DNA from 3 places in the Blautia sp. DFI.1.216 genome. Region 2 is predicted to be linked to each of the others. Evidence: predicted binding sites of a transcription regulator. Region 2 holds the regulator's gene; each other region holds the start of a gene.

Region 1 (5,199 bases), on a different contig from region 2:
CCAGGAATTCAAGAGATGCACCGCCACCTGTGGAGATGTGTGTCATCTTGTCGCCATAACCAAGGATGTTAACTGCAGCTGCAGAATCACCACCACCGATAATAGTTGTGGCATCTGTTTCAGCAAGTGCTTTGGCAACAGCTTCTGTACCATGAGCGAAGTTTGGCATTTCGAAGCAGCCCATCGGTCCGTTCCAAACAACTGTCTTAGCATCTTTTACAGCGTCAGCGAAAAGCTTCTCTGTTTCCGGTCCGATATCCATTCCTTCCCATCCGTCCGGAATCTCACCACGTTTAACAACCTGGATATTACAGTCATTAGAGAAGTTATCACCGATTCTGTTATCTACCGGAAGAAGAAGTTTCACACCTTTGTCTTCTGCTTTCTTCATCATGTCCAATGCATACTGAAGATAATCATCCTCACAAAGAGATGTTCCGATATGTCCACCCATAGCTTTTGAGAATGTGTAAGACATACCACCACCAATGATAAGAGTATCTACTTTATCAAGAAGGTTATTGATTACAGAAATCTTGCTGGAAACCTTAGCTCCGCCAAGGATAGCAACAAACGGTCTCTCAGGATTGTTCACTGCATTTCCAAGGAAATCGATTTCCTTCTGCATTAAGTAACCAACAACTGCTGTATCAACATATTTGGTCACACCAACATTAGAGCAGTGTGCTCTGTGAGCTGTACCAAATGCATCATTAACAAATACATCACAAAGAGAAGCAAGTTCTTTGCTGAATTCGTCTCCGTTCTTTGTTTCTTCTGCGCGATAACGTGTGTTTTCAAGTAAGATAACATCTCCGTCTTTCATCTCAGCTACTGCTGCTTTTGCGTTAGGTCCTACTACTTCAGGATCTGCTGCAAACTTAACTTCCTGTCCTAATAATTCGGAAAGACGTTTTGCAACCGGTGCAAGAGATAATTCCGGTTTCGGCTCTCCCTTCGGTTTTCCAAGGTGGGAGCAGAGAATAACCTTTCCGCCGTCAGCGATCAGCTTCTTGATTGTAGGAAGAGCTGCAACCAGACGGTTCTCATCTGTGATCTTTCCATCCTGAAGAGGAACATTGAAGTCACATCTTACAAGAACTTTTTTGCCTTTTACATTGATATCATCAACAGATTTTTTATTCAGCATTTGTGGTGCCTCCTTAATAATATTCTTTAACAGTTACTGCATATCTGTAAACAGTAACTTATTGATTTCCTGCTGTCATTCCAGACCACGCGAAAAGGGTCCGGTCCAAATCAGACCGGACCCTTCGTTGGAGTCTATTCCTTTACACTTACTGAAAATTAAGCGTTCAGTAATTTACCAAAGTGTTTGATTGTACGAACCATCTGGCTTGTGTAGGAGTTCTCATTGTCATACCAGGAAACTACCTGTACTTCTGTTGTGCCATTCTCAAGTGGAAGAACCATTGTCTGAGTAGCATCGAACAGAGAACCAAATCTCATACCAACGATATCGCTGGATACGATTTCATCTTCGTTGTATCCGAAGGATTCATTAGAAGCTGCTTTCATAGCTGCGTTGATCTGTTCTTTTGTTACGTTTCCTTCAACAACTGCTGTTAAGATTGTTGTAGAACCTGTTGGGGTAGGAACACGCTGAGCAGATCCGATAAGTTTACCGTTCAGTTCCGGAATAACAAGACCGATAGCTTTAGCAGCACCTGTGCTGTTAGGAACGATGTTAACTGCAGCTGCACGAGATCTTCTTAAATCACCTTTTCTCTGTGGTCCGTCAAGTGTCATCTGATCGCCTGTGTAAGCGTGGATTGTGCACATAATACCGGATTTGATTGCAGCAAGATCATTTAATGCTTTAGCCATTGGAGCTAAGCAGTTTGTTGTACAGGAAGCTGCGGAGATGATGTGATCTTCTTTTGTAAGAGTTTCATGGTTTACATTGTAAACGATTGTCTTAAGATCGTTTCCAGCCGGAGCGGAAATGATAACGTGTTTAGCACCTGCATCGATATGAGCCTGAGCTTTGTCTTTGGATGTATAGAATCCTGTACACTCAAGAACTACGTCTACACCGATTTCTCCCCATGGAAGTTCAGCAGCGTTAGCTTTTGCGTAAATTTTGATTTCTTTTCCGTCAACTGTGATGGAATCTTCTCCTGCTGTTACTGTATCTGCAAGAGCATATTTTCCCTGTGTTGAATCATATTTTAATAAGTGAGCAAGCATTTTAGGAGATGTTAAATCGTTGATTGCTACGATTTCAAATCCTTCTGCTCCAAACATCTGACGGAATGCAAGACGTCCAATACGTCCAAAACCATTAATTGCAACTTTTACTGCCATGATAAAATTCCTCCTATGAATTAAGTGGTTAATTATGGTAATCCTTTGTTTGTTAAAGAATCATCAACCTGTAATGTATTGTACATAATTCTAAACAAAAATTCAAGACCATTTTCCAAAAAACAGATAAAAATTAAGTAAAAAATGTAAATTATATGTTATACTGTGTATACAGTGCTTTATGAATACACTGATCCGGGCCTGTAATTGTGATATTTCAGGTGCAGATATATCCATTTAAGAGGACACAGTATTCATTTATAATATATCACACGCAAATATAACAGTACTGTTTTTACAGAAGAAAGGACTGAAATTATGGACAGACAAATATTGTGGGATTGTCATATGCACTCTTCTTTTTCTGCTGACTCGGATACGCCTATGGAAGTTATGATCCATCGCGCTGTTGAAACGGGACTACAGGGAATTACTTTTACGGAGCATCTGGATCCGGATTACCCTGTTACTCCGGACAATCTGGATTTTTCTCTGAATATTCCGGCTTACAAAGAAAAGCTGGCTGAACTTTCAGATATATATAAGGATAAAATTCAGGTACGTTTCGGAATTGAACTAGGACTGCAGATGCATCTGGGAGAATATTTTGACTCACTTCTCTCTCAGACACCTTTTGATTTCGTTATCGGTTCATCCCATCTTGTCCATGGGTATGATCCTTATTACCCGGAATTTTTTGAAGGACGTAAGGAATTTTTATGTTATATGGAATACTTTGAATCCATTCTTGAAAACATTTCCGCATATGACGGATTTGACGTTTACGGACATATTGATTATGTTGTCCGTTATGGTCCTAACAGGAACCGGGAATATTCTTACGGACGGTATAAAGATATTCTGGATGAGATTCTGAAGAAACTGATTTCCATGGGAAAAGGCATCGAACTTAATACCGGCGGATATCATTATGGTCTTGGAGAACCCAATCCATGTACTGCCGTAATAAGGCGCTATAGAGAACTTGGCGGAGAGATCATCACCATCGGAGCAGATGCGCATACTCCGGATAAAATCGCCTGTGCATTTGATAAAGCTGCCAGTGTACTGGAAGCCTGTGGTTTTCGTTACTATACAATCTTCAAAGACCGTAAACCGGAATTTATTTCTCTGTAAAACGTGTCAGTACTTGCCTATATGGCAGTTCCTATAATATAATATTACATATGATTTCAGAAGCCCAATTTCCAAACTGCTCCAAATACTGTTTCTCTGATCTGCATCATAGCTGATCATGATAAAAAACTGACAGCAGATATGGAAATTGCAGCTTTCTGTATATATTCGTAACTGTCCGGTGTCTCCATATTTATGTTTTATATGTCCCGACACTGCCCGGTTACTGTATTTTTCATAAACCAGGGAGGAATATTATGGCTAAAAAAAGACTCCAGAAGAAACGTTCTTCATCAACAATCAGAAAGCAGGAATCAGAAATTTTACAAGTGACTACTTCCAAAACTGAGCCTGTCAGAGTTGAAACTTCTAAAGTAGAACCTGTTAAGGTCGAGACTTCCAAAGTGGAACCTGTTAAGGTCGAGACTTCCAAAGTAGAACCTGTTAAGGTCGAGACTTCCAAAGTAGAACCTGTTAAGGTCGAGACTTCTAAAGTAGAACCTGTTAAGGTCGAGACTTCCAAAGTGGAACCTGTTAAACTGGACGTTCCTGTTGATCTTACTTTATATAATGAACGTTTTCAGAAACATTATGATGAGCTGAAATGGTTATATTGCGAATTATATCAGGATCGTGATGATGTCATGACATATCTGCATGATCTTACTTCTAATATGGAAGCTTTCTATAACAGCAGAAATTCAGCATTAAAGGCATCTGATAAAAAGCGTGAGGCTGATCCGGACTGGTATAAACGCAATGACCTTGTAGGCATGATGATGTATGTAAACAATTTTGCACATACTTTAAAAGGTCTGGAGGAACATCTGGATTATGTGGAAGAATGTAATGTCAATTATCTTCATCTGATGCCTCTGCTCGCATCTCCGAAAGGAAAAAGTGACGGTGGTTACGCAGTAGCTGACTTCCGCACAGTGCAGCCTGAGCTTGGTACTATGGAGGACTTTTCAGAGCTTACCTCCAAATGCCATGAACGCGGCATCAACATCTGCCTTGATTTCGTTATGAACCATACTTCCGAAGAGCATGAGTGGGCAAAACGGGCTCGCGCAGGTGAAAAAGAATACCAGGACCGTTATTTCTTCTTTGATACCTACGATGTTCCTGCTCTCTATGAGAAGACCTGTCCACAGGTATTCCCAACTACCGCACCGGGCAACTTTACATGGCTGGATGACCTTCACAAACATGTCATGACTACTTTCTATCCATACCAGTGGGATTTAAACTACAGAAATCCTGTTGTGTTTAACGAAATGGTCTACAATATGTTATATCTGGCAAACCAGGGTGTTGACATCGTACGTCTCGATGCAGTTCCTTATATCTGGAAGCAGCTTGGAACAAACTGCCGCAACCTGCCACAGGTTCACACAATCGTACGTATGATGCGTATGATCTGCGAGATCGTGTGCCCGGGAGTCCTTCTTCTCGGAGAGGTTGTCATGGCTCCTGAAAAAGTTGTTCCATATTTCGGTACACTTGAAAAGCCGGAATGCCATATCCTGTATAACGTTACTACTATGGCAAGCACCTGGCACACAGTTGCAACCAAAGATGTATCTCTGCTTCGCAGACAGCTGGATATTCTGGGATCTCTTCCAAAAGAATACATCTTCCAGAATTATCTGCGTTGCCACGATGATATTGGCTGGGGACTGGATTATGATTTCCTGAAGAATTTCTCAATCGATGAGGTTTCTCATAAGAAAT
Region 2 (5,199 bases):
CTCTACATTTTCCTGTGCATCTGCAAAACCGATCCTGGTCATTCCTGTGTCCAGAGCAATATGAATATGTACAGTTTTTTTCTGCAGAACCGCTTCGTCTGAAAGTTTCCTTGCCTCCTCATATTCGCACACTGCAGGACGGATCTCATAACGGACAAGTTCCGGAAAATATTCATCAAAAACAATTCCAAGGATCAGGATTGGTTTTGTAATCCCGGCTTCTCGCAGATGAATCGCTTCTTCCGCAGTTGCAGCCGCAAATCCCCAGATATAATCATAATCCTCAATGAGATGTGCAACCGGCACCGCGCCATGTCCATAAGCGTCAGCCTTTATGACTGCGATCATCTTTGTCTCTTCTGCAATATTTTTTCTCATTTCCCGGAAATTATGTTCTACTGCATCCAGTGAAATGACTGCTTTTACTCTGCTATCTTTCTTCATAATAATTTTCCTCTGTTATTTTTTCATGTTAATATCTGCAAATTGTTTCACAGATTTACTGCCTCAAAATGAATATTCTATCTTAGTATTTCCGGCAGAAAACAGATGATATCTCCTGCGGTCATCCCTCGCTGCCCTACTGTTTCAGCAGCCAGATCACCTGCCAGCCCATGCACATATACACCAAGTGCAGCCAGAATAACAGGAGAAAATTTCTTTTCTGCTGCCAGGTACATACACTGTATACCGGCAAGCACACCACTTAACACATCTCCACTTCCCGCTGTAGCCATTCCTGCATTACCCGAAATGTTCAAATACATATCTCCAAAAGCATCTGCCACCACAGTACAGGCATCCTTCAGAACGCAAACCGCTCCAGACTCCTTTGCATAATCAGCTGCAGTCTGTGCCAGACAATCCTGGATCTTACCGATTTCTTTTCCGCACAGACGACTCATCTCACCAATATGAGGTGTCAGGATCACATGTTCCCCGATAAAACACTTCCAGTTGTCATGGACTGACAGAAGATTCAGGCCATCTGCATCCAGAATTACTGTTTTTTTACACTCAGCTGCCTTCGCCAGGAACCACTGAGCTCTTTCCCTGCTCTGCGCTCCGGTTCCAAGACCCGGTCCTATCACAAGCACATCACACCAGTCAAGCATTGCCTGGTTTTTTTTCTCATCAAAATCACAGGTGATCATGGCTTCCGGCAACAGTGTCTGCAACGGAATCCTGTTGGCCTCCACGGTCTGAATTCTCACCATTCCCGCAGAGCTTTTCAGAGCAGCTGCTGCACTCAGATATGCAGCTCCGCACATTCCTTCGCTGCCAGCTATAAGAAGAACCTTACCGAAGGTTCCTTTATTTCCATAGGGAACTCTCTCCGGAAGCATTTTTAAATCTTCACGTTCCAGATGATGCATACAGATTTTCTTTCCGGGTATGGAATAGATTCCGATATCCGTAACAACGATCTCACCGCCATACATGCGTCCGGGATAAAAACACAGCCCTCTTTTGCGAAAAGCAAAGGTAACCGTAAGATCTGCCCGGAATGCAATCCCCTTCTCAAATCCGGTATCTGAGTCAATCCCGGATGGAATATCCACAGCTACTTTATACGCAGATGCCCGGTTCATTGTACTGATAAGCTCTGCATATTTTCCCTCTACAGGTCTGCTCAGTCCAACCCCAAAGATGGCATCTACTATAGTAGTATATTCATCCGGATCCAGGTTATGCACCCGGGGCACCTGATAATATTCTGCTGTTTTAAGCTGTCCGGCAGTTTCAGCAGTCATTTTCTCTTCCTTACCCGCAATATAATACCAGGTTCTGACTCCTCTCAACTGAAGCAGTCTGGCAATCGCCAATCCGTCTCCGCCATTGTTGCCGGTTCCGCAGACCACAAGGATTTTCTCTTTTTCTTTATTCTTTAATCTCTGTACAATCTCCTCAACCGTCTTTAATGCCGCCCTCTCCATAAGTACTGGAGACGATATCCCGGCTTTCTGAATCGTATTATGATCCAGTTCTTTCATCTCAACAGCAGTTACAATCTCTCTCATCTGTTCACCTCCTGTTTACAATAACACATTTACATACAAGAGAAAAGCTGTGATCAGATGACCACAGCCTTGTGTTTCACAGTTATCCCTTACATCCCTTCATGTTCCTTTCTGTACTCACTCAGGTTATAGGACAAAGTCATAAGACTCTCTGAAAGATGTACGTTCTCTACCATTACATCCTCCGGGGCATCCAGATCAATATGTGCAAAATTCCAGATTGCCTTAATTCCATTATCAATCAAAATCTTTGCCATCTCTTTGGCTTTAATTTTAGGAAGAGTCAAGATCGCGATCTCAACCTCATTCTCCTTCAGAAACAAAGGAAGATCGCTCAACATCTGAATCTCAATTCCACGAACTGCAATCCCCTCAAGTACAGGATTGACGTCAAAAATACCAACCAGCTTAAATCCGCGCTTTTCAAAATCCACATAATTGGCCAATGCCTGTCCCAAATTACCGGCACCCAGAATAATCATCGGATGTACAGTATCCAGCCCAAGGATCTTACCGATTTCTGTATACAAATAGCGTACATTATAGCCGTAACCCTGCTGACCAAAACCACCGAAATTATTTAAGTCCTGACGAATCTGGGAAGCCGTCACATGCATCTTCTTGCTAAGATCATTTGAAGATATACGCTCTACATTCTCCTCCATCAATTCACCGAGGTAGCGGTAGTACCGCGGCAAACGCTTGATTACCGCTTTCGAAATTTCCTTAGCTTCCACAAATTTTCCCTCCTTAGCTTATCTATGTCAATTATACCCAGATGTTATTTTATTGTCAAATTAAATTTGTACTTTTTGACCAAATATTTCTGTATTTTTTTATCAATTTCATTCTGAAAAATTCCCCGGAATATCATATTTTCTTCCATGCATCCATCCGGTGCTTTCTTTTCTCTGGACAAAATCTCTTAAAATGCTTTCAAAAACAGGCATTTTCGATTATAATAGTACGCGGACAAATTACAAACGGAGGAATTCCTATGATTTTATCATGTCAGAATATCTGTAAATCCTTTGGCGAAAAAATCATTCTCAAGGATGCCAGTTTCCATATAGAAGACCGCGAAAAGGCAGCTCTCATCGGCAATAACGGTGCAGGCAAGACGACTCTGCTGCGAATCATTATGCATGAGCTCTCCCCGGATTCAGGAAACGTGGTACTTGCCAAAGATAAAAATATCGGCTACCTTGCCCAGTATCAGGACATTCATGGCCATCATACCATTTACGAAGAACTGATTTCCACCAAACAGCACATTATTGATATGGAGAACCGTCTGCGCTCTCTGGAACAGGAAATGAAAACCACCACCGGAGATGCTCTGGACAGCCTGATGAATACTTACACAAGACTGAGTCACCAGTTTGAACTGGAAAATGGTTACGCTTACAAAAGTGAGATCATGGGTGTATTAAAAGGTCTTGGTTTCACAGAAGAAGATTTCGAACGCCAGATAGAAACTCTTTCAGGCGGCCAGAAAACCCGCGTAGCTCTGGGTAAACTGCTTCTTGCCAGCCCTGACATTCTTCTTCTGGATGAGCCTACCAACCATCTGGATATGGAGAGTATTTCCTGGCTGGAAACCTATCTTCTGAATTACCCGGGTGCTGTATTTATCGTATCCCACGACCGTTACTTTCTTGACAAAGTTGTAACAAAAGTTGTGGAAATCGAAGCAGGAAATATGCGTATGTACAGTGGCAACTATTCTGCCTATGCCCTGAAAAAAGCCCAGCTGCGTGACGCCCAGTACAAAGCCTATCTGAACCAGCAGCGGGATATCAAACATCAGGAAGCAGTCATTGCCAAGCTGAAATCCTTTAACCGCGAGAAATCCATCAAACGTGCGGAAAGCCGCGAGAAAATGCTGGATAAAGTCCAGCGCATTGATAAACCACAGGAGATTCAGAATCAGATGCGCATTTCCCTGGAACCAAGATTTGTCAGCGGAAATGATGTCCTTACTGTGGAAAGTCTTTCCAAATCTTTTCCCGGACAGACACTTTTCAGTGACATCTCCTTTGAGATCAAACGTGGAGAACGTGTAGCCCTGATTGGCAATAACGGCACAGGCAAAACCACCATGTTAAAGATCATCAATGGGCTGATTGATGCAGACAGCGGCAGATTTACTCTTGGTTCCAAGGTACAGATTGGCTACTATGACCAGGAACACCATGTTCTTCATATGGAGAAAACTATTTTTGAGGAAATCTCAGATGCTTATCCCACACTTACGGAAACAGAAATTCGAAATATGCTGGCAGCATTCCTTTTCACAGGGGATGATGTATTCAAACTGATCTCCGCTCTGTCCGGCGGAGAAAGAGGTCGTGTTTCCCTCGCCAAGCTGATGCTGTCCGAAGCAAACTTTCTGATCCTCGATGAGCCCACCAACCATCTGGATATCGCTTCAAAAGAGATTCTTGAAGAGGCATTGAACAGTTACACTGGAACAGTATTCTATGTTTCCCACGACCGTTACTTCATCAACCAGACAGCTACCCGGATCCTGGATCTGACCAATCAGGCAATTGTAAATTATATCGGAGATTACGACTATTATCTGGAGAAAAAAGAAGAGCTGACGGAAAAATATGCTCCGGCTGCCGCTCAGGCTGTGACAGAAGCAAAGCAGGCTTCTGATAACAAGCTTTCCTGGCAACAGCAGAAAGAAGAACAGGCCCGCCAGCGAAAACGAGAGAATGAACTAAAAAAAGTAGAAGCCCGCATTGAAGAACTTGAAACCAGAGATAAAGAGATCGACGAAACCATGATTCTCCCGGATATCTGCACAAATGTGGCAGAATGTGCGAAACTCAGCAAAGAGAAAGCCGCCATTACCGAAGAATTAGAAGGATTATATGAAAAATGGGAAGAACTTGCATAATGCAGGTTCTTCCCATTTTCGCAGTTTATAACTTTTTACAGGTTTCTCCGCTGCAGTGTGATCCTGCCCGGAGAACTTTATAATGTTATAGAAACATTACCGGATAATTTCTGAAATTATAAAATTTCATCCAGTCTCTCTCTGATGGCAAGGATGAAATCTTTGCTGTTCAGTACTGTCACATCCTCAAGAGAAGTGATCAGCGCAAGGTCTTTTGTCATCTTACCGCTTTCAATCGTCTCCAGAGTCGCCTTCTCCAGTTTATCAGCA
Region 3 (5,199 bases), on a different contig from region 2:
CTGATAGATGGATTGCAGGAAGCAAAGGCAGAGGTGGATGCGGAGTCATCGGAAGAGAAAACATCAGGACAGAAGTCGAAGAAAGATACAGATGAGAAGAAAGCTGATACAGAGGACCGACAGAATGATGGTGGCAATTCTGCAGAGTTCCGGAAAAAACAGGCAGAATCAGATGGTTCAGATGCAGGTAATGGGACAGGAAGTGATTCCGGGAAACATATTTCAGATGCTGATATAGATAATGGGTCAGAAGCAGTTTCTGATAAGGAAATGCAGCAGGCGATGATCTATGTTGATGTCTGCGGAGCAGTTGCGAATCCGGGAGTTTTTCAGCTGGCAGCCGGGAGCCGGGTGTTTCAGGCGATTGAGGCGGCGGGAGGATATCTTCCCGAGGCAGCTCTAACCTGTGTAAACCGTGCAGGAGTTCTGACAGACGGACAGCAGCTTTATATTCTCACACAGGAAGAGATGGAGCGGCAGGGGCGGGATCCTGCAGAGATGTCCGGGGCATCAGATGGACAGATGAATGGAAGTGCCGGGACAGGACAGAACACGGGGATGACCGCTCAGGATAACAGGATCAACATAAATACAGCAGATGAAGCTCAGCTTACTACGCTGACGGGGATCGGTGCAACACGTGCGCAGGCGATCATTGCCTACAGAGAAGAGAACGGGCCATTTGCTGCGATAGAGGATATTATGAATGTACAGGGTATCAAAGAAGGTACTTTCGCAAAGATAAAAGATGAGATAGTAGTAGGATAAGGAGAACCGAATGAGCAGGAAAGTTTTGGTAGTAGATGATGAGAAACTGATCGTAAAAGGAATCCGTTTTAGTCTGGAACAGGATGGTATGGAGGTAGACTGCGCTTATGATGGAGAAGAGGCAGTAGAGAAAGCAAAAGATAAAAAATATGATATTATCCTTCTGGATCTGATGCTGCCGAAGATGGACGGGCTGGAAGTATGCCAGCAGATCCGCGAATTTTCCAATGTGCCGATCGTGATGCTGACAGCTAAGGGCGAGGATATGGATAAGATCCTTGGTCTTGAATATGGTGCGGATGATTATATCACCAAACCGTTCAATATCCTGGAAGTTAAGGCACGTATCAAAGCGATCATGCGCCGTGCGGGAAGCGACCACGAGGAGAAAGAAAAGGCAAAGAGCATTCAGGTGGGCGATCTTCGTATGGACTGTGAAGGCAGACGTGTATTTATTGCAGGTAGAGAGATTAATCTGACAGCAAAGGAATTTGATGTACTGGAGCTTCTGGTATTTAATCCGAATAAGGTTTACAGTCGTGAGAACCTGCTGAACATTGTATGGGGATATGAGTATCCGGGTGATGTACGTACTGTGGATGTACATATCCGCCGTCTCCGTGAGAAGATTGAAACCAATCCAAGTGAACCGAAATATGTACACACCAAATGGGGTGTCGGATATTATTTCCAGGCTCAATAAAAAGAACGTGTGAAACAGACAGACCGCATTTTATGAAACAAAGATCATAAAATGCGGTCTGTTTTTTGTTAGGACTGATTGTGATGCACATCTTGCAGAAAGCCTTTTTCAGACACGCTCTAGAGAAAGAGTGGAAGTTCAGTTTGATTCAGTTTAGTTTGGTTTACATCTGAGATGGTTTAGTATTGAACAAAGTTGATAAAAATCAGACAAACAAAACAAACATCTATAGAGGAAAATGATAAAAAATTAGAAAATTTCTATAAATGCGCTTGTGAAAATGACGAAAAAGGCATATAATTAACGTTACAATATGTAAAGAGTGCAATAAAAAGAGAAAAACAGGTATAAGGAGGGTGCGAAATGCTAGATCAGTCATTTTATCAGAAAGCGGATGAGATCATTGCTTTCTATGGTAAAAAGCCGGCATCACTGATTCCGATCATGCAGGATATCCAGGGGGTGTACAGATATCTCCCGGAAGAATTGCTTACATATGTTGCGGAGCAGATCGGTGTGACAGAAGCGAAAGCGTTCAGTGTTGCCACATTCTATGAGAATTTCTCATTTGATGCGAAAGGTAAATATGTGATCAAGGTCTGTGACGGAACAGCCTGTCATGTAAGAAAATCAATACCGGTTCTGGAGGAACTTTATAAGAAACTGGGGCTGTCAAAGACAAAGAAGACGACAGACGATATGATGTTTACTGTGGAAACAGTTTCCTGTCTTGGTGCCTGCGGACTTGCACCGACTATGATGGTCAATGAAGAGGTATATCCGAGAATGACTCCGGAGAAGGCAGATGAGCTGATTGATAAACTGAGAGGGGGCGAACAGGGATGATCCAGAATAAGGAAGTATTGGAGCAGATCAGAGAAGAAGCTGTGAAAGAACTTAATTCTTATGACTGTCGTATTCTTGTCTGTTCAGGTACCGGATGTGTGGCAACCGGTTCTCAGAAAATCTATGAGAAATTCATGGAGATTGCCAAAGATGCTCCGGGAGTTACCATTGAGTTTGGACCTCATGACAAAGATGCACATGTAGGTGTAAAGAAAACAGGATGTCAGGGTGTCTGTGAGCTTGGACCACTTGTTCGTATCCAGAAAGGCGACGATGTGATCCAGTATACGAAGGTTCAGATCGAAGACTGCCAGGAGATTTTTGAGAAGAGTGTTCAGGGTAATGAGACTATCGAGAGACTGCTTTATCAGAAAGGCGGTAAAGTAAGCCGCGGACCGGAAGATATTCCGTTTATCGCGAAACAGACCCGTATTGTTTTGAAGAACTGTGGTAAGTTTGATGCAGAATCTCTGAATGAGTACATAGCAAGCGGCGGTTTCCAGGCTCTGGAGAAAGCAATGTTTGAGATGGATCCGGATCTGGTTATTGATCAGGTTGATAAATCCGGTATCCGTGGACGTGGTGGCGGCGGCTTCCCGGCAGGTAAGAAATGGATTCAGGTAGCACGCCAGGCTGATCCTGTTCATTATGTGGTTTGTAACGGTGATGAGGGTGACCCGGGAGCATTTATGGATGGTTCCGTAATGGAAGGTGATCCTTACCGTCTGATCGAGGGTATGATGCTTGCAGCTTACGCAGTAAGAGCACAGCATGGTTATATTTATGTACGTGCGGAGTATCCTCAGTCTGTAGCGCGACTGAAACACGCTATCGCAGTTCTGGAAGAAGTGGGACTGTTAGGCGATGACATCCTTGGAACAGGATTTTCCTTCCATATGCATATCAATCGTGGTGCAGGAGCTTTCGTATGTGGCGAGGGTTCTGCCCTGACTGCATCTATCGAAGGAAGCAGAGGCATGCCTCGTGTAAAACCGCCCCGTACAGTTGAACAGGGATTATGGGCGAAACCTACTGTTCTGAATAACGTAGAAACTTATGCAAATATTCCGGAGATCATTCTCAAAGGAGCTGACTGGTACAGAAGTATCGGTACAGAGGGATCACCTGGAACAAAAACCTTCTCACTGACAGGTTCTATTGAGAATACAGGTCTGATCGAGGTCCCGATGGGAACAACCTTAAGAGAAATCATTTTTGATATCGGCGGAGGACTGAAATCCGGTGCTGCGTTTAAGGCTGTTCAGATTGGTGGACCATCCGGTGGATGTCTGACAGAAGAACATCTGGATGTACCTCTTGATTTCGACTCTGTTAAGAAATATGGTGCGATCGTTGGTTCCGGTGGTCTGGTAGTTATGGATGAACATACCTGTATGGTAGAGGTTGCACGTTTCTTTATGGGCTTCACCCAGAGAGAATCCTGCGGTAAATGTGGTCCCTGCCGTATCGGCACCAAGCGTATGCTTGAAATCCTTGAGAGGATCGTAGACGGAAAGGGTGAAGTAGAGGATCTGGATAAACTGGAGCATCTTGGAAACTTCATCAAGGACCGTTCACTCTGCGGACTTGGAAAGAGTGCACCGCTTCCTGTACTTTCCACATTAAGAAACTTCAGAGATGAATATGTAGAGCATATTGTTGATAAAAAGTGCGCGGCTCATGTATGTAAGGCAATGCGTTCTTATGTGATCGATCCTGAGAAATGTAAAGGATGTACCAAGTGTGCGAGAAACTGTCCGGTTGGTGCGATCACAGGCAATAAGAAAGAGCCTCACAGCATTGATACCTCCAAGTGTATTAAGTGCGGAACATGTCTGGAAAATTGTGTATTCGGCGCAATTTCTGTGAATTAAGGAGGGTGAAAAGATGATTCATTTGACAATAGATGGAATTCCTGCAGAAGTGGAAAAAGGTACGACCATTCTGCAGGCTGCCAGACAGATCGGAGTGGAGATTCCTACACTCTGCTATCTGGAAGATGTATTGCCGGATGGTTCCTGTCGTTTGTGCGTGGTAGAAGTAACAAACAATGGAAGAACCAAATTTGATACGGCATGTACACTTCGCTGCTCAGAGGGTGATGAAGTACAGACAATGTCAGAGAAGGTAGTTGCATATCGTAAAGATACCCTTGACCTCCTTCTTTCCGATCATCGTGTACACTGCTTCTCCTGTGAGGCAAACGGTGACTGTAAATTACAGGACTACTGTTTTGAATATGGTGTGACTGAGACAAGCTATCCCGGTGAAATGAAGGATATGCCGATAGATGATACCAATAAATTCTTTACCTATGATCCAAGCCTGTGTATTCTCTGCCATCGCTGCGTGAATACATGTAAGGAGATTGTGGGAAGAGGTGCCATCGACACTATGAATCGTGGTTTCCAGTCAGTGATCGGTGCACATTACAAACATAAATGGAACGAAGGTATCTGTGAATCCTGCGGTAACTGTGTACAGGCCTGTCCGACAGGTGCACTGACCATGAAGCGCAGAAAGAAATACCGTCCGTACCAGATTGACAAGAAGGTTCTGACTACCTGTCCTCACTGTGCAACAGGCTGCCAGTATTATCTCCTTGTAAAAGACGGAAAGATCGTAGATACAGAAGCTGTAAACGGACCGTCCAACAAAGGGCTGCTCTGTGTTAAGGGACGCAGCGGATGTTTCGATTTCGTACAGTCACCGGAGCGTATTAAATATCCGCTGATCAAGAATAAAGAGACAGGTGAATTCGAACGTGCAACATGGGATGAGGCGCTGGATCTTGTTGCTTCCAAATTTATGGAGATCAAGAAACAGTACGGCTCTGATTCTCTTGCAGGCTTTGCATGTTCCAGATCACCCAATGAAGATAT

The links. Region 2 encodes Rex, which represses fermentation and respiration genes when NADH is low (regulators of the CRP and FNR family bind a similar motif). Its sites were predicted from a motif close to ATTGTTAANTANTTAACAAT; they were not measured.
Region 1: the regulator Rex is predicted to act here: its motif matches at 2,377-2,396, upstream of gap (type I glyceraldehyde-3-phosphate dehydrogenase).
Region 3: the regulator Rex is predicted to act here: its motif matches at 1,666-1,685, upstream of LJE11_RS02175 (complex I 24 kDa subunit family protein).

What each region holds. Positions count from the first base shown of each region.
Region 1 is NZ_JAJDML010000005.1:56,638-61,836, reverse strand. It holds gene LJE11_RS03350 (phosphoglycerate kinase) at 1-1,150, opposite strand, end outside; gene gap (type I glyceraldehyde-3-phosphate dehydrogenase) at 1,309-2,328, opposite strand; gene LJE11_RS03340 (histidinol-phosphatase HisJ family protein) at 2,647-3,465, shown strand; gene LJE11_RS03335 (amylosucrase) at 3,723-5,199, shown strand, end outside.
Region 2 is NZ_JAJDML010000002.1:6,267-11,465, reverse strand. It holds gene alr (alanine racemase) at 1-444, opposite strand, end outside; gene LJE11_RS00955 (bifunctional ADP-dependent NAD(P)H-hydrate dehydratase/NAD(P)H-hydrate epimerase) at 522-2,021, opposite strand; gene LJE11_RS00950 (redox-sensing transcriptional repressor Rex) at 2,111-2,758, opposite strand; gene LJE11_RS00945 (ABC-F family ATP-binding cassette domain-containing protein) at 3,019-4,929, shown strand; gene LJE11_RS00940 (NADP-dependent isocitrate dehydrogenase) at 5,046-5,199, opposite strand, start outside.
Region 3 is NZ_JAJDML010000003.1:106,900-112,098, reverse strand. It holds gene LJE11_RS02185 (helix-hairpin-helix domain-containing protein) at 1-768, shown strand, start outside; gene LJE11_RS02180 (response regulator transcription factor) at 779-1,471, shown strand; gene LJE11_RS20730 (DUF6783 domain-containing protein) at 1,515-1,628, shown strand; gene LJE11_RS02175 (complex I 24 kDa subunit family protein) at 1,835-2,317, shown strand; gene LJE11_RS02170 (NADH-quinone oxidoreductase subunit NuoF) at 2,314-4,191, shown strand; gene fdhF (formate dehydrogenase subunit alpha) at 4,205-5,199, shown strand, end outside.